DNA from 3 places in the Priestia sp. MDV22-iso46 genome. Region 3 is predicted to be linked to each of the others. Evidence: predicted binding sites of a transcription regulator. Region 3 holds the regulator's gene; each other region holds the start of a gene.

Region 1 (6,336 bases), on a different contig from region 3:
AACAGTGGCCTGCGCCACTGTTTTTTTACCATAGACCGAGCAGTTTCCACCACAAGCCGCCAATTCCAACCCAAATGATAATATGAATAATTGAAATTAAAAAGCCGAGCGACCACCATTTTTGCTGCGTTACATATCCACTACCGAAGAACACCGGTGCCGGTCCACTGCCGTAGTGAGTTAAACAGCCAAATAAATTGCTAAAGAACGCTAAAATTAATGCTGACAGTAACGGAGGCGCACCAGCGGCCACGATGACAGATAAAAATGCTGCGTACATAGCGCTGACGTGAGCCGTATTACTCGCAAAAAAGTAGTGAGAATAAAAATACGCAACAGCTAGTACAATCAATGCCGTCATCCAAGACATATGACTAACAGTGCCTTTCATCAGATCACTGAACCAAGGAATCATGCCTAGATCATTTAAGAAGGTTGCCATCATAACCAACACAGCAAACCAAACTAATGTATCCCATGCTCCCTGTTCTTTTTTGATGTCCGACCAGCTTAGTACTTGCGTTAAAAGCAGCGTACATAGACCAATAAAAGCAGTTGTTGTTGCATTAATATTTAAATTAGCGCCAAAAATCCACAGCACAAGAAGAAGTAAAAATACGCCAATCATGTACCATTCTTCTTTCTTTAGCGGACCCATCTCATTTAATTTTTTTACTGCAATTTCAGATGCTTCCGGTGTTTCTTTTAATTCTGGCGGATACAGCTTATAAATAACAAGCGGAATAACAATTAAACTAATAATTCCAGGTACAATTGCAGCCGCTGCCCAGCCAACCCATGAAATAGTCTTTCCTGTAATTTGTTCCGTCATTTTAACAGCAAGAGGATTGGCCGCCATTGCTGTTACAAACATAGCGGATGTGATCATATCTCCTTGAAACGATACTTTTGTTAAGAAAGCACCGACTCTGCGCTCCGTACCGTCTCCAGTTCTCGATCCATATGTTTCGGATAAAGAACGAATGATTGGAAGAATAATTCCTCCAGCTCGTGCTGTATTAGACGGCATTGCAGGTGATAAAAGCAAGTCACTTACGATAAGAGAATACGATAATCCCAACGTCTTTTTACCGAACAAACGAACGAAGATATAGGCAACCCTTGTTCCTAGACCAGTCTTAATAAAACCTCTAGAAATAAAGAATGCAATAACGATTAACCAAATCGTCGTATTTTGAAAACCGCTGAGCGATTGTTCAAGTGTTAATGTATTAGTTAATACAATAATGGTTAAAGATAAAATAGCTACACTGCCTAATGGCAATGGTTTAATGATAAGCCCTACGATAGTAGCCATAAAAATAGCGAATAAGTGCCAAGCCTTCACATCAAGTCCGGACGGAGGTGTAATAAACCATAAAACAAGTCCGATTGCCAGACAAATTAATAAAGGAATAAATTTCACTTCGCCGGCAGGCTTTTTTGTTGTTTCAGCCATAATCTTTCTCCTTTCATGTTTTTTAATAATAGTAGTATGCTCTTTCTACTTCGTACCCAATACTTATCCCATTTAAAATAAAATAATTGTAAAAATACGTTTCGTAAGGATGATATTGTAAAATTGTGAAGTGTTGAGCATAATTCCTTTATTATTTTATCATATATATTGACAATATTTATCTCCTACCTTCATTTTGTCCCCTTCAAATAGCTTGTAATCGTTATTTTATCAAAAATAAATAAACTGCATGAGTTCATCATGCAGCCTTGCATTTAGCGATTTATTTTTTGAATAAACACGACTTTTAAATAATTACCTGACTTAAATTCTTTTATTGTTTTAAAATCAGATGGAAGAGCGAACTGCTCCATCATTTTGTACCGTTCCCCTTTTTCATTAAAAGCTTTTTCAATAAACGAATGGAATTTTTTCATATCAAAATTGCTTGCATTCGTAGATGCTACAATGACACCGTTTGGCTTTGTAAGCACAATGGCTTCTTTTAATAAATCTTTGTAGTCTTTTGCCGCGCTAAACGTATGCTTTTTCGACTTAGCAAAGCTTGGCGGATCTAGCACCACAAGATCGAAGGTCATGTTCTTCTTGACCGCATATTTAAAATACTTGAAAACATCTTCTACGATAATGTCCTGTGCTTCGTGATCAATTCCATTTACACTAAATTGCTCAATTGTTTTTGCCAAGCTGCGGTTGGCTAAATCGACACTTGTTGTTTTCGCAGCTCCTCCAAGAGCGGCCGCCACTGAAAATGCGCCTGTATACGAAAACATATTTAGCACGGTCTTTCCTTTTGCATATTTATCTCGAATCGTTTTACGGACGTCTCGCTGATCTAAAAAGACTCCCACCATCGCTCCGTCATTTAAGTAAACGGCAAAACGAATACCATTTTCTTTTACAATTAAAGGGAATTCACCTTTATCCCCTGCTACAAAATCATCTTCTTCAATATACTGCCCCTTTACGTTAAAACGTTTTTTCTGGTACAGCCCTTTAAAGTTAGGCGCAGACTTTAAGGCTTCAATGACGTATTCTTTAAATTGATAAATTCCTTCACTATACCAACTCATGACGTAATATCCGTCATAATAATCAATAATCAAGCCGCCGATTCCGTCACCTTCACTATTAAATATGCGAAAAGCAGTTGTGTCTTCAGACGCATAAAAGTCATGACGAGATGAAATAGCTTGCTGAATTTTTCTAGCAAAAAACGCCGCGTCAATTTGCTCACTTTTCTTCTTCGTAAGAATCCATCCGTAGCCTTTGTTTTGTTTTCCATAATAGCCTTTGGCTAAAAATTGATTCTTGGAAGTAACTAAGTTAATAATAACCCCTTCTTCTTGCAGTTTATGACCATCAACAAGCGCATCTTTTTCAATGAGTGGATAACCCTTGTTCACTTTTTTAATAAAAGCTTCTTTGGCTATAACTTGTACTTCTTTTCTCATGTGTACACCCTATCTATTTAATTTATTTCATTCTAGTTCTATCCATTTTACAACAATAATCTACATTTATCTTAACATAGATAAACAGCCCCGTTTCTAGTTATAAATAGAAAAGCAGAGGATGCCTTGAAGCACCCTCTGCTTGATATGAATGAAAAATGAAATGTATGTTTTATGTTTTAAGATAAAAAATTATGAGCACTCTTGTCCCGTATAAGCATCGAACTTAAGCGTCTGCTGCTTGCTTCCGCTCACTAAGGTTAATACGTATACAGTTATTGAGTTTTCTGTTATAAGCTCAATATGCTCTACTTTTCCTTCTTGATGTTTTAAAGCAAGAACTTTTACATCGTTCTCCGTTAACGGCTGAAGTTTATCTTGTTTTACATGTGTGATTTCACCCGAAACCGCATCGATTGTGATTGTGTATTCCGTATTATCTTTGATTATTTTTACTGTGAAAATCGCTGCGTTTTGATCATATTCTACCATTCTCACCTTACCTACATATGTAGCCAATGCAAGATCTTTTGCATCTTGCCTCGTTAATAGCTTCACTGCTTGCTGAGAAGTATTAACTACTTTTCCGGTGAAAGCATCTAACGTTACGGTATATTGAGTGCTATCTTTAAGAATCACTGCGATATACTGACTAGTGGCTTCTTTAAACTCTAGACTATATACGTAACCACTATATTGTTTGACAGCTCCTTCTTTTATTTTTTGCTCTGACATTAGCTGCAGCTCTTTTTTATTCTCATGAATGACTTTTCCCGTTAGACCATCTACAGTTAACGTATATTCTACTTTGCCATCTACTACAGTTAACGTATATTCACGCGTTTCTTTGTTAAAGGTAATAGATTGAATAGCGCCTTTATACTGCTTAGAAACAGATTCTTTCACTTGATTTTGTGTCCATAACTTCACTTCTTGCTTCTTTACTACTTTTCCAGTGCTCGCACTTACTTCTACAATTCTTTGCTCCAGGTTATTCGTTACAATTGTAATTACATACACACTTGATTCCTGCTTAAATTCCGTAGACGTAACTGTCCCTTTGCAATCTTGTAGAGCAATACCTTTTGCCTGAGCTTGCGAGATACTCACATGTTCAGTTGTTTCTGCTTTAGCTGTCTTCATTTCTGCAGCGTGACTCGTTGTAATAGAGCTAAATGCAATTGCAGTTCCTAAAGCAGATGTAGACAATACTTTTGCCCATTTAATCATCCTTAAATTTCCTCCTTTTTCACCATTAGACTTTCCGTCTAATTTATGGCGTTTTATCTAGTACGCCGTTCATTATGCAAAAGATTTCTGAGAATAAGACGAATAGAAGCTTAAAGTTAGCTGAAGATATAAGAATAGCTACTATTTTTCAGCTTGCTTTCAGCTATTATTCAGTGCTGTTTCAGATAAAAAAGCATAATAGAAAGTAGAGGAGCAAAGGAGTTTTCAACATGATGGAACAACTAAAAGGAATTAAAGTCTTACTTATAGATGACGAACCAACTATTTTACAGTTTTTATCTTTGGGTTTAACGAATGAAGGATTTGATATTAAAGCTACCCAAGACGGAATTGAAGGAATTAATGTAGCCAAAGAATTCAAGCCCCATATCGCTATTGTAGATGTTATGCTTCCAGGAATGGATGGATTTGAAGTATGCCGCTTGTTGAAGAAAATGGGGAATATAGCTGTCATTATGCTAACAGCAAAAGATCAAGTAGACGATCGGGTAAAAGGGCTGACTATTGGAGCAGATGATTATATGGTCAAACCTTTCAGTTTTGAAGAACTTCTTGCGCGCATTCAAGCTAGAATCCGCAATCAATTTCCCAACTTATTAGACGAAGTATCAATCGGTCCATTTAAAATTGATGACCGCCGCAAAGAAATTAAATACCTTAATCACATACTTGATTTATCCCCTACTGAATATGCACTCTTAAAATTCTTGGTTATTAATCACGGTCTCGTACTAAGTAAATCCACCATTTTAGATCGAGTGTGGGGATATGATTTTGGAGGAGAAGAAAACATTGTAGAAGTATACATTCGATCACTGAGAGAAAAATTACAGGACCATAGCCGAACCGTCATTCGAACGCTTCGCGGTGTAGGATACCGGATTGATATTTCATGAAGCACAAACGGTTCTTTCATCTGAACTCTCTTCGCCTTCAGCTCTTATTCAGAAGTTTGCTTGTTATTTTGAGTTTACTGATACTGATAGGCTTGTTTCAATACGTGTTCATGAAGCAATTTATTTACACGAATAAAATTAAAAGCATCGAAGACCAAATTCACTTGATTCCCGATGATGTCTGGAAACATGATATTGAAACAAGCCAGAATGTAAAAAGATCAAGACCCATGGTTTATTTCCCGGGTGTTAATATTACCTTTATCAATCAAAAAAGCACATTTTTACGGCTGGCTAAGGATCCACATCATTCTTACTTTCCTAAGCTTTCTGCATCTACATATAAACAAGTAATGAAAAACATCAAACAGCCGGACAACACGATGAGCCTCATAAAGAAAATCGATGGTCATCAAGAGCAAGTCATTGTTTTAAAACCAATTGTCTTTGACGGAGAAATCCAGGGAGTTATTCAAATCAATACTCCAACAGAATCACTAAGAGACCTGTTAATCAGACAAATGATAATCTTTTTAATGCTTTCACTTACTGCAATGACCATTGCTTTTTTTGTTTTTTCTTCTGTTTTAAAACAGACGTTAATCCCTTTGTTTACTATTACTAAAAAAGTGGAGCATATTAATGCAGGAAGCTTACATGACCGCTTGCCTGTTAATCAAGGACAAATCGAAATGGATCGCCTTTCTCTTTCTATTAACGAAATGCTTGAGCGTCTTGAAGAAGCATTTAAAGCTGAAACAGATGCCAAAGAACAAATGCGGCGCTTTGTGGCGGATGCTTCTCATGAACTGCGAACGCCGCTTACATCCATTCATGGCTTTTTAGAAGTTTTACTAAGAGGGGCTAGCAGTAATCCAGACCAATTAAACGACGCATTAAAAAGCATGTATGGGGAGTCCAAAAGACTGCGCAAACTGATTCAGGATCTTCTGCTTCTTGCTCAGCTTGATCAACTTCCGACGTTTCAAAAAGAGTGCTGTTTTGTAGATGAATTGATTTTAGATATGAAACCTCAATTAATGCTATTGGCCGGGAACAGAAAAATTTTATTCGACTTCCCAAGCCCTTTACCATCAGACATTAACAAAGATCAATTTAAACAAGTTGTTTTAAACTTATTTTCCAACGCAGTACAGCATACAAATCCAACTACAGGAGTTATTCAAGTGATAGGAAAAGCAAATGAGAAAGAACTTTCATTAACAATACAAGATAACGGTCACGGCATTCCTCA
Region 2 (6,336 bases), on a different contig from region 3:
GCTGCTTGTCACATGTTCGACAGCCGCTGCTACTTGTTCAATCGTAGTTGCAATTTCATGAAAAGCTCGTTCTGTATCTCCTACCACAAAGTCTTGAGACTTTGAAAGCTCTTCTGTACGGTTGCATTCTTCACGCGCAGCAGCGACTTCCCCTTGAATCGCTCCGATCGTATGGCGAACTTGTTCAGTGGCCTGAGAGGACTGTTCAGCAAGTTTTCGCACTTCTTCAGCTACTACCGCAAATCCTTTGCCATGTTCTCCTGCACGAGCTGCTTCAATACTAGCATTTAATGCAAGTAAATTTGTCTGATCTGAAATACTATTAATCGTGAAAATAATAGATTCAATTTTTTTCATCTTATTTGTTAATTCTTCCATTACAGCTTGAACAGCGTGAATCGTTTGAGACGATTCAGTGGTTTGGTTGCGAAGGAGCTGCATCTGTTTTAAACCTTTTTCATTGATGCTTACAGCTTCAATCGTCATTTTATTAATCTGTGCGTTTTGTTCAATGACTTCTTCAATTTGCGAAGATAAACTCATCGTTTTATGATTAGTAGAGTCAGCATCAGAAGCTTGCTGCGTGGCACCGCTCGCAATCTCATGGATAGCCCGGCCAATTTCCTCACTGGATGCAGTTGCTTCTTCAGATACGGCGCTCAAGTCTTCAACAGACGTTTTCACTGTCTCAACAGACGTCTGAACCGTGCCGATCAATGTTTTCATTTTGGCTACCATATCATTAAATAAATGAGTAAGCTCACCAATTTCATCTTTTGACTTCGTCTTCACCTGAACCGTTAAATCGCCAGCTGTTACTTTGGCTACTTCATTTTTCAAGCGGCGAATCGGATTAGTAATGATTCTTGAGAAAAAGATGGTTAACACCACTGATAATAAGATGCCAATTAACGCAATCCAGACAATAACAGTCAGTAAATGATGAGCGCTTGAGAGCATTTCATTATAAATAAAGGCATTTCCTATCTTCCAATTCGTCCCTTCGAGAGTATCATATGCCATCACTCTCTCTTCACCTTGAAAGGTATACTTCATGAAATCTCTATTCCGGTCTGCTTCGTACATTTTTTTCATAAATGGCTGATTCATTAAATTTTTCCCAGCTTCTGTTGGATGAACGAGCGCTGTGCCATTTTGATCAAATAAAAATGCATACCCACCGTGATTTACTTCTGCTTTACCTACCATGTTTTTTAATGCATCTAAGTCTAAATCAGTAGCTATAACGCCCAGCACATTTTTAGTATCTGGATCTAAAATAGCCTTTGCAATTGTCACGACCGTCTTTTTTGTTGCTGCATCTTCATATGGATCCGTATAAATAACCTCTTCAGGTGATTCTACTGCTTGTTTGTACCATACCCTTGAAGTCGGATCATAGTTTGAACCAAACTCTTGTTTAGGAACAGAATACATTCCTTTATTTTTAGTGCCTATGTATTCAAGTGCTAGGTTTGGATACTTTTCTTTAAACTGTGTAAACTCTTTTTGAACTGTGTTCCATGTAAAATACGGATTTTTCTCTTGGTTTGTTTGATCTCCTTCCTGCTTAACAAAATTAACAATTACATCGTTTTCACTATACGTCAGCAAAGAACGACTATACATGTCTAAGTACGTATGAATCGTTTCTTTTAACTCTTTCACTTGACTTTGAGACTGTACTTCTACATCTTTTTCTATTTGCGTTTTGGTAAATTGATAAACAGCCCCTGAAACAACTAATAATAAAATAGCTATAAAAATACTAAAAAATACTACGAGCTTTGCACTTAACCTCTTCATTCCCTCACCCTTCTACAAAAATCTTTATATTACTAATAACGGCTTTTCATTTTCATTTTTGAAGAAGTTTTTGTGATTTATTTCAAATTCCCGCAAAATAAAACCAGCGCATCCTTTCATAACGAAAGAACGTGCTGGTCTTATTTTTGCTTTTCGTATGCATCAGGTTCAATATGAACAAGCGTATCTTTAATTTGATGCTCATCGTTCATCATATGTTCAATTTGATCAGCAATTTCATGGCTTTTGATAACATTTAAATGGGGATCTACTTTAACAGTTACATCAATCACGACTTGATTACCAAGCTTGCGCGCTTTCACATCTTCTACTTCTTTTACACCTTCTACAAGCTCGATGCTTTCTTTGTAGTGCCCTAACTTCTCTTCGTCGAATCCGTCTGTTAAGGAATGAGCCGCTTCTTTAAAAATCTCGATGGCTGTTTTACAAATAATAATTCCCACAGCAAAAGCAGCTACCACGTCCAGCCAGGGCAGGCCGAACTGTGAGCCGAAAATTCCCACAACAGCCCCTATACTCACAAGTGCATCGGACAAATTATCTTTAGCAACCGCATATAAGGACTGGCTATCAAGTTTTTTAGCAAGCTTAATATTATATCGGTAGACACCACCCATAACAGCAGCCGCTCCAAGACCTACCCAAGCAGCCAGTAAATTAGGCGCTTCAGATTTGTCCATAAATAATGACTGACCCGCATCGACCAATACTTCTAGTCCGATGACCATCATGATAAAAGAAGCAATAAGTGAAGAGATATGTTCCGCTCTGGAATGTCCATAGGGATGATCATTATCACGAGGTTTTTTAGAGATTTTTAAGCCGACTAAGACGGCAATTGATGCAATAATATCTGTAACATTATTAAGACCGTCGGCTTTTAATGCAGAGGAAGCGGTGACACCCGCAATGATAAGTTTACATGCTGATAAAAAGATATATGATAAGATACTAACCCAAGCACCTTTTTGGGCTTGCTCATAGTAGTTCTCCATCCTTTCCACTCCTTTATTCAAAATAAGCAAACTTAGTGTAACAAATGGATTTCGTGTGGGTCTATAGAAACATTATTGGCTGCTAACATACAAATAGAGAATGTTAAACTCTTTAGCTTTCTGCAAAACAAGTTGCCTTTACTCAACACTTTAAACGTTTAAGATCTTTCTAAATGTGGCACTTCATGTAGAAGGACATTTTTTTAAATCACCCTGTAAAATTGTTTACTATTTTTTAAAGGTGTGATTTTTATCACAGCTGAAGCTATTTATTCTTGTTACACTAACATTGTGAAAAACATCACAAAATTAAATTCAAAGGATGATACAAATGAAAACACAATTTACACCAAAAACACGAAAAGTTGCCGTTATCGGAACTGGTTTTGTTGGCTCAAGCTACGCTTTTTCAATGGTGAATCAAGGTATTGCCAATGAATTAGTGTTAATCGATATGAACAAAGAAAAAGCAGAAGGTGAAGCACGTGATATCAATCATGGAATGCCATTTGCCACACCGATGAAAATCTGGGCTGGAGATTATAAAGACTGTGCTGACGCTGATTTAGCAGTTATTACAGCAGGCGCTAATCAAGCTCCAGGGGAAACACGCTTAGATCTAGTTGAAAAAAACGTTAAAATTTTCGAATGCATTGTAAAAGATATTATGAACAGCGGATTTGACGGCATCATTTTAGTGGCAACAAATCCAGTTGATATTCTCGCACACGTTACACAAAAAGTATCAGGATTACCAAACGAACGGGTAATTGGTTCAGGAACGATTCTTGACACAGCTCGCTTCCGCTACTTGTTAAGCGACTATTTCGAAGTAGATTCTCGCAACGTCCACGCTTATATTATGGGGGAACATGGAGATACGGAATTTCCTGTTTGGAGCCACGCGCAAATTGGCGGTGTGAAGCTCGAACATTTTATCAATACTGCCGCTATTGAAAAAGAACCGGATATGCAGCATCTATTCGAACAAACCCGCGATGCGGCTTACCATATTATTAATCGAAAAGGAGCGACTTATTACGGAATTGCAATGGGGCTTGTACGCATTACCAAGGCTATTTTAGATGATGAAAATTCTATTTTAACAGTATCTGCTTTATTAGAAGGACAATACGGTATTTCTGATGTGTATATCGGCGTACCAGCTATCATTAATAAAAACGGCGTGCGTCAAATTATTGAATTGAATTTAACTCCTCACGAACAGCAGCAGCTCGAGCACTCTGCTAGCATTCTTAAGCAAACTCGCGACAGAGCTTTTGTGTAACATCTAAAGATTTTTGCGGGGGACTCCCCCGCTACCTTGTTTTAAATATGTAGTAGAGGTGTATGAATATGACGTGGACTCAGGTATATAATCCGTTAGATAATATTTGGCTTTCTGCACTAATTGCACTCATTCCCATTATCTTTTTCTTTATTGCTTTAACTCTTTTGAAATTAAAAGGACACATTGCTGCCGGTATTACGGTGCTTCTTTCTATGATTATTGCTATTTATTTTTATGATATGCCTGCCTCAATGGTTTTAGGAGCCACAGGCTATGGGTTTCTGTATGCACTTTGGCCCATCAGCTATATTATTATCGGAGCGGTGTTCTTATATAAGCTAACTGTCAAAAGCGGACAGTTTACTACCATCAGACAATCTATTATTTCAATAACCGATGACCCCCGCTTGCAAATGCTGCTTGTTGCTTTTTCTTTTAATGCTTTTTTAGAAGGGGCAGCGGGATTTGGAGCTCCAATTGCCATTACAGCAGCGCTTCTAGTTGGACTTGGGTTCAAACCGTTAAAAGCAGCGGCGCTATGTTTAATTGCTAATACAGCTTCAGGAGCGTTTGGCGCCATGGGGATTCCTGTCATTGTTGCAGGACAAGTATCTGGCATAGATCCAAAAGAAATTGCTCATTTTCTTGGCACGCAGCTTCCGATTATTTCTTTTCTTATCCCTTTTTTACTTGTCTTTATTATGGATGGGATAAAAGGATTAAAAGACGTATGGAAAGCAACGAGCATCACAGCCGTTTCCTATGCACTGACACAGTATTTAACTGTTACATACATCGGCCCTGAACTTCCAAATATCACATCTTCTATTGTGAGTTTGCTTGCTCTTGCTTTTTATATTAAACGAACAAGCCCGGCAGCAGCTAAAAGCTTCAGCCTGTCACCAAAACAGATTTTAAAGGCTTGGTCTCCTTTTATTCTATTAACGATACTCGTTACGGCTTGGAGCATTTCTTTTGTCAAAACGATGCTTGAACATATGAACCTGCTTATTAACGTCCCATTTTTACACAATCACGTAATTAAAGCAGCGCCTTTAGTAAAGGATCCTACGCCTTACGCTGCTGTCTTAAAAATAGACGTATTTGCAGCAACAGGTACAGCAATTCTTATTGCTTGTATCCTTTCAGTTTTCTTGCTTAACGTATCGCCAAAAGTGGCATGGACCACTCTTTTAGAAACCGTAAAAGAATTATCAAGACCTATTATTACTATTATGATGGTCATTGCTTTTGCTTTTATTTCAAATTATTCAGGACAGTCTTCTACACTTGGATTAGCGCTCGCTACATCAGCTGCTTATTTTCCATTTTTATCTCCATTTCTTGGCTGGATCGGCGTATTTCTAACGGGGTCTGTCGTATCAAATAATGCGCTGTTCGGCAACTTGCAGCTAACTACAGCTCAGCAAATTAATGTTTTGCCAATTATTCTTGTAGCGGCCAATACTGCCGGCGGAGTGATGGCTAAAATGCTTTCTCCTCAATCAATTGCCGTCGCTGCCGGAGCAGTGGGACTGGCTGGAAAAGAAAGTGAACTGTTCAAATACACGCTCAAATACAGCATGGGATTTTTGATACTAGGGGGATTTGTTACCTTTTTGTTAGCTTGGTGGTTATGATAAAAAACTGCTAAAAATCCTGTTATTACCTTGTTTCTTTCATTTAAACAAACGTTTGATTATATAAAAAAGTCCCCAGTTAGCGCTGGGGATTTTTTTATTCTGAATTTCTCCTCTTTGAGGGTGCATCTCCTGAAGATCTCTGTACTTCATGCCTGCTATTCCACTTTTTTCACTATGTATAATGCCTTTCATCATTTCGCCTCCTCTTAATCTACCCTACTAAAAAGCTGAAAATGGTAAAAGGAATATGCCTAAAAAAGGAAAAAAAACAGTTTTCACATTCACTTTTTCACCGTTTTATCTTTATTTTTCTGTATCGTAAAGGTATTAAGCTTCTTTTATTACAGTTTTGTTACAAACAATTTTTTTGTAACAAAAAGATTAAAAAGTAGAAAGAAACGCCTGAAAACGTTGATAAATCAACATTTAACTGGTAATTCCCTTACTATATCTATTTTAGAAACTAGTAAAAAACTAAAAAAATTTAAGAAAAAAAAGACAAAACACTTTCTTTTGTTACAGATTTATTGTAATATAAATGTAACAAAAGAAATATAAAACACATAATTGTTACATAAAT
Region 3 (6,336 bases):
CGGATCCTTCTAAACCAGCGTTGTGAGCGATTTGACGTACAGGCTCTTCAATCGCACGTAATACGATGTTGATACCTGTAGCAGTGTCACCGTCAGCTTCGATGCTTGCTACTTTATTATAGATATTTACTAATGCAGTACCACCACCAGCTACGATACCTTCTTCAACCGCAGCGCGCGTAGAGTTTAATGCATCTTCAATACGTAATTTACGTTCTTTTAACTCAGTTTCAGTTGCCGCACCAACTTTAATTACAGCTACGCCACCAGCAAGTTTTGCTAAGCGCTCTTGTAATTTTTCGCGGTCAAACTCTGAAGTTGTTTCTTCAAGCTGAGCTTTGATTTGGTTTACGCGTGCTAGGATATCTTCTGCGTTTCCTGCACCGTTTACAACTGTTGTATTTTCTTTTGTTACAACAATTTTAGAAGCGCGACCTAATTGGTCGATGCTTGCTGTTTTCAGGTCAAGACCAAGCTCTTCAGTGATTACTTCTCCGCCTGTTAAGATCGCAACGTCTTGTAGCATTGCTTTACGACGATCACCGAAACCAGGAGCTTTAACAGCTACAGCTGTAAATGTACCGCGAAGTTTGTTCACAACTAATGTTGCTAAAGCTTCGCCTTCTACGTCTTCAGCGATGATTAATAGAGGCTTGCCTTGTTGAACAACTTGCTCTAATACCGGTAAGATTTCTTGAATGTTACCGATTTTTTTGTCTGTAATTAAGATGTACGGGTCATCTAATACAGCTTCCATTTTATCTGAATCAGTTACCATGTAAGGAGATGCATATCCACGGTCAAACTGCATACCTTCTACCACTTCTAATTCAGTTGTGAAACCTTTTGACTCTTCAAGTGTGATAACGCCGTCGTTACCAACGCGCTCCATTGCTTCAGCGATTAGTTGACCTACTTCTTCGTCAGCCGCTGAGATAGCCGCTACTTGAGCAATTGAATCTTTACCTTGAATTGGTTTAGAGATTGCTTTTAGTTCTTCAACCGCTACAGCTACAGCTTTTTCCATACCTTTACGGATACCCATTGGGTTAGCACCAGCCGTTACGTTTTTAAGGCCTTCTCTGATCATTGCTTGCGCTAAAACTGTTGCAGTAGTTGTACCGTCACCAGCAACGTCGTTTGTTTTGCTAGCAACTTCAGCTACTAATTTAGCACCCATATTTTCAAATGCGTCTTCTAATTCAATTTCTTTTGCAATTGTTACACCGTCATTTGTAATAAGCGGTGAACCGAATTTCTTTTCTAATACAACGTTACGACCTTTTGGTCCAAGCGTTACTTTTACCGCATTTGCTAATGTATCTACACCACGTAGCATTGCGCGACGTGCTTCTTCGCTAAATTTAATGTCTTTTGCCATGTTCTTTGACCTCCTCAAGATATTCTTAATAATCTATTTTTTACGTATGATAAGTTTGTGGTTAAAATTAGCCGATTACAGCTAAAATATCGCTTTCGCGTAAAATTAAGTATTCAGTACCTTCATATTTCACTTCAGTACCTGCATATTTTGAGAAGATGATACGATCGCCTGCAGCTACTTCTAAAGCTACACGCTCACCGCTTTCTAATACTCGGCCTGTACCAACAGCCACAATTTTACCCTCTTGTGGTTTTTCTTTTGCACTGTCCGGTAACACGATACCGCTTGCTGTTTTTTCCTCAGATTTTACAAGTTCAATCACTACGCGATCACCTAATGGCTTTAACAAGTGAAACAACCTCCTCAAATAATATGTTTGCATTTTTATTAGCACTCAACCTCAACGAGTGCTAACACAATTATTATATTAAAACAAAGTGGGTTTTTTTTGCAAGTATTAAACAAAAAAAATTTAAAATTTACGACAACTACATATAATAGTCTTAGATTTCGACGATTTTGAGAAATAAAGCATTCTTTTCTCTGTTCAATAATATGTATGTTACAATACGAGCAAGAAGAAATTACTAACTTCACAGTACTTCTTCGACATATATACATAAAAACCTTTTAAAGGAGTATAGAAGATTGGAAAAACGTTATTGGTATGTTATCCTCACCTACATCCTTATGCAGTTTTCAGGAGTTGTTGGTATACCGCTGTTAAAATTAACAGGAATGTTTGATCAATATCCAGTTCGAACAGCGAATGTCATGCTTTTGACTTATTGGACCATCATTAGCTTTATCCTTGGTTTACTTATTGTCTTACTGCTGCTGCGCCGTGACATGTCCATGCGTATAGAACATGCGGGAACAACGGTAACTGTTGTCTGGTCAGTCCTTGGGGTGTTCTTGGCTATGGCTGGTCAAGCTGTAGCAGGTATGATTGAGCACGCTCTTGGCATTACCCAAGTATCTGAAAACACACAAAATATTGTTAATCTTGTTAAAGCAACGCCGTTCCTCATTGTCGTTACGTCTGTTATTGGACCAATTCTAGAAGAGATTATTTTTCGAAAGATTATTTTCGGCTCTCTTCACAAACGATATAATTTTTTTATCTCTGCATTTATTAGTTCCCTTATTTTCGCTGCCGTACACTGGGATTTTAAACATTTGCTCGTGTATACAGCCATGGGATTTGTATTTGCATTCCTTTATGCAAGAACAAAACTAATTATTGTACCCATTATTGCTCACGTGTTGATGAATACAATCGTTATTTTATCTCAAACTATTTTTGCAGATAAAATTATAGAAATGCAAAAGCAAGCAGAACAAATGCAGTTTATTTTTGGAGGCATGTTTTTATGAAGAATATCCCTTTAACACGAGGGTTTATTTATATTATTATGGGGATTTTATTCACCTACCTGGCCATTCAAAATGCTCAGGAAACCGTGTGGAACTTCCCTACGATCTTATTTGCACTCGTAGCCGCATTCGATTTCAGATTTGCGGTTCGCATTTTTATCTTGCACTATAAAATTAAAAAGTTGCAGCAGCAATATAAAAATCAAGATGATTCATCTAAATAAAAAAAACCACTGTTTCAGTGGTTTTTTTACATACTAACATCTTCTCTTTCTTGCTCTGCCCTTGCCTTTAACACTTTGCGATACGAAATGCGGGAAATAATGATGCTGATTTCATACAAAATTAAGAGCGGCACTGTCACCATCATGTGCGAGAGCAATTCCGGTGGTGTAATAAGTGCGGCAATAACTAGCAGTACGAAATAGGCATACTTTCGAATTTGAGATAAAAACATAGGCGTTATAATTCCTAATCGCGTCAAAAACATGACGACGACAGGAAGCTGAAACAACAGGCCAAAAGGCAGTGTGAGCTGCATTAAAAAAGAAAAGTATTCATTAATGCCAATCACTTGGTTTACATTCAGCTCATCAGAAACGCGCGTCATAAAATCGACGACAAATGGAAACAACACAAAATAAGAAAAAGAGACACCGCCGATAAAGAGAAAAATGGAAACAGGAATATATCCAAGCGTTACCTTACGCTCTTTTTCATATAAACCAGGACTAATAAATGCCCAAAGTTGATACAGTGCAACAGGAGCTGCAAGTACACAGCCGATAATAACAGCAAACTGCATATAAATCTTAACTGGATCTGTTAGCCTAAATGCATTCATCGTTAAATTTTTTGCCTCATCAGCATGCTGTAAATAGACAATAACCTTATCCGCTATAAAAAAGCCGCCAATTGTGGCAATGACAAAGAAAAATAAAACAATTAAAATGCGTTTTCGCAGCTCTCCTATATGATCATATATTGACATTTCTTGTTCAGTCATACTATGATCACCCTTTTACTCTTTGTCATCTACTTGACGCTGTTTATCTTTTTCACGATCTTCTGATGCACCGCTAGCGGCATGCTTAAACTCTCTAAGCGTTTGCCCGACTGACCTTCCTAGCTCCGGTAACCGTTTCGGTCCAAAAATAAGCAGTGCTACAATCGCAATAATAATCCAACTGCCTGCTCCAATCCCCATATTCCCACTCTCCTTATTAATTTAGACTTAAGGAAATCGTAACACAGTCCACCTTATTCAACAGGATAATTTTTCAAAAAATAGACAAGCGACTGTAATTCTACAGCAAGATCAATATGATGTAGTCGAATCTCATCCGGTACGTTTAAGCGTGCAGGAGTGAAGTTTAGAATCCCTTTAATTCCGCAGTTCACTAAACGATCGGTAATTTGCTGAGCAACAGTGGCAGGAACGGTTAAAATCGCCACTGAGATATCATCACTCATATAATCTTCCAATTGGTCAAGGTGATAAACCGGCACGTCACCTACTTTTGTACCGACTTTATCTTCTATCACATCAAAAGCGCACTCAATTTTGGTGTTATTATTTTTAATAAAATTATAATTTAAAAAGGCCGTTCCCAGATTCCCCACGCCAATCAGTGCTACTTTCGTTACTTCATCTTGGTCTAACGTTTTACGGAAAAATGTAAGTAAATAATTCACATTGTAGCCGTATCCCTTTTTCCCTAATGCTCCAAAGTAAGAAAAGTCCCGACGAATAGTAGCAGAATCAACTTTCACTGCCTCACTTAACTCTGCTGACGAAACACGCTGTTTACCAGAAGCATGCAAGTTTTTTAAAAAACGATAATAAAGCGGCAATCGTTTAGCCGTTGCTTGTGGTATTTTTAATTGTTCAGTGTTCACGTTGTACCCCCTCAGTTCATGTATGTCATTACTAACATTTTCAAGTCATATTGCATTACCTTTCACAAAGCATCAACCGCTTTGAGGTAGCGCTTCCAATTCTCTCTCTTTTCTCTTGTTTTATATATACTCCGCTTCACACCCCGACGGCTTTTGTCTATCCAGCACTACTTAAAGTCGTTAGCTAGAACGAAGCAATTAGCCCTTCAAAGGATTCGTTTGTTAGTCATGACGGATTTTCTACATCCATCATATATAAGTTCAGAGATGCACTTATCTCTTATTTTAACATAGTATCCTGTATAAAATGTGCACGTAAAATCATTTTATTTCATGAATCAAAACATTCGCTTCACCATTTGTCCTTGTCCCTGTACAAATTACAAACGCTTGTAGGAAGAACTTGTAGTTGAAAATATGTTAAAATACACTATGGATATACTACTAGAGGTGAAAAAATGATTATTCTACAATTGAACGGTATTACAAAATACTATGGGGCAGAACCCATTTTATCGAATATAAAGTTAGAAGTACAATCAAAAGACCGCATTGCCCTAGTGGGACGAAACGGTGCTGGTAAATCAACTTTATTAAAAATTATTGCTGAGCAGCTTTCTTATGACAGCGGAGAAATTATTAAACCTAAAGGTGTTTCCATTGATTATATGGGACAAGATACAGTTCTTGAGTCAACACTCTCCATATGGGAAGAAATGATGACTGTCTTTGCTCCGTTAAAGAAGATGGAAAAAGAATTACGTACGCTTGAAACGAAGATGGGCGATCCAGACATTTTTAATGATTCAGTTCAATACGAAAAACTAACCAAAGAGTACGATCAGCTTCAAGTAACGTTCAAAGATTTAGGCGGCTATCAATATGAAGCGGATACACGATCTATTCTTCACGGTTTCCGTTTTTCAAACTTTGACTATAGCACCCCTATTTCCTCCTTGAGCGGTGGACAAAAAACACGCTTGGCGCTTGCAAAACTGCTTTTAACAAAGCCGGACTTGCTTATTCTCGATGAGCCTACCAACCACTTAGATATTGAAACTTTAGCATGGCTGGAACAGTTTCTGCAAGGGTATGAAGGAGCTATTTTAATTGTTTCACACGATCGTTACTTCCTTGATAAAGTCGTAAATCAAGTGTATGAAGTCACACAAAAAACAACGGTGAAGTACACGGGCAACTACTCTAAATACCTTGTACAAAAAGCAGAGCGATATGAAAAAGAGTTGCGTCAGTACGAAAAGCAGCAAGATGAAGTCGCAAAACTGAATGATTTTATTCAGCGAAACATCGCCCGCGCATCGACTACAAAACGTGCGCAAAGCAGACGTAAACAGCTCGATCGAATGGAGTTAATAAATCGACCTAACGAAGGCGAAAAATCAGCTAGTTTTTCGTTTGAAATTGAGCGTCAAAGCGGAAATGAAGTCTTAAATCTCGAAAACGTGTCTATTGGATATGATGAACACAAATATATTGTTCAGCAGGCAAACCTTCGGATTAAAAAAGGTGAAAGCCTTGCGTTGGTTGGCCCTAATGGAGTTGGGAAATCTACGTTATTAAAAGGTATTGTGGATAAACTAAGCTTCAAGACTGGAACCATTTCTTTTGGCTCAAACGTAATGGTTGGTTATTACGACCAAGAGCAAGCTAATTTA

What was found. Region 3 encodes Rex, which represses fermentation and respiration genes when NADH is low (regulators of the CRP and FNR family bind a similar motif). Its sites were predicted from a motif close to TTGTGAAATATTTCACAA; they were not measured.
Region 1: a site for Rex is predicted at 1,583-1,600, ahead of AC4NPH_RS22480 (anion permease). Genes of this name have one in related genera too.
Region 2: a site for Rex is predicted at 3,112-3,129, ahead of AC4NPH_RS26305 (L-lactate dehydrogenase). Genes of this name have one in related genera too.

The regions. Positions count from the first base shown of each region.
Region 1 is NZ_JBZVWT010000004.1:319,421-325,756, forward strand. Features, by position in the region: gene AC4NPH_RS22480 (anion permease) at 26-1,459, opposite strand; gene AC4NPH_RS22485 (class I SAM-dependent rRNA methyltransferase) at 1,735-2,934, opposite strand; gene AC4NPH_RS22490 (PepSY domain-containing protein) at 3,127-4,164, opposite strand; gene AC4NPH_RS22495 (response regulator transcription factor) at 4,398-5,081, shown strand; gene AC4NPH_RS22500 (sensor histidine kinase) at 5,150-6,336, shown strand, end outside.
Region 2 is NZ_JBZVWT010000009.1:86,584-92,919, forward strand. Features, by position in the region: gene AC4NPH_RS26295 (methyl-accepting chemotaxis protein) at 1-1,806, opposite strand, end outside; gene AC4NPH_RS26300 (cation diffusion facilitator family transporter) at 1,947-2,822, opposite strand; gene AC4NPH_RS26305 (L-lactate dehydrogenase) at 3,154-4,110, shown strand; gene AC4NPH_RS26310 (lactate permease LctP family transporter) at 4,173-5,753, shown strand; gene AC4NPH_RS26315 (hypothetical protein) at 5,793-5,951, opposite strand.
Region 3 is NZ_JBZVWT010000024.1:3,907-10,242, reverse strand. Features, by position in the region: gene groL (chaperonin GroEL) at 1-1,381, opposite strand, end outside; gene groES (co-chaperone GroES) at 1,449-1,733, opposite strand; gene AC4NPH_RS30685 (CPBP family intramembrane glutamic endopeptidase) at 2,033-2,761, shown strand; gene AC4NPH_RS30680 (YdiK family protein) at 2,758-2,985, shown strand; gene tatC (twin-arginine translocase subunit TatC) at 3,012-3,767, opposite strand; gene tatA (twin-arginine translocase TatA/TatE family subunit) at 3,783-3,968, opposite strand; gene AC4NPH_RS30665 (redox-sensing transcriptional repressor Rex) at 4,022-4,660, opposite strand; gene AC4NPH_RS30660 (ABC-F family ATP-binding cassette domain-containing protein) at 5,119-6,336, shown strand, end outside.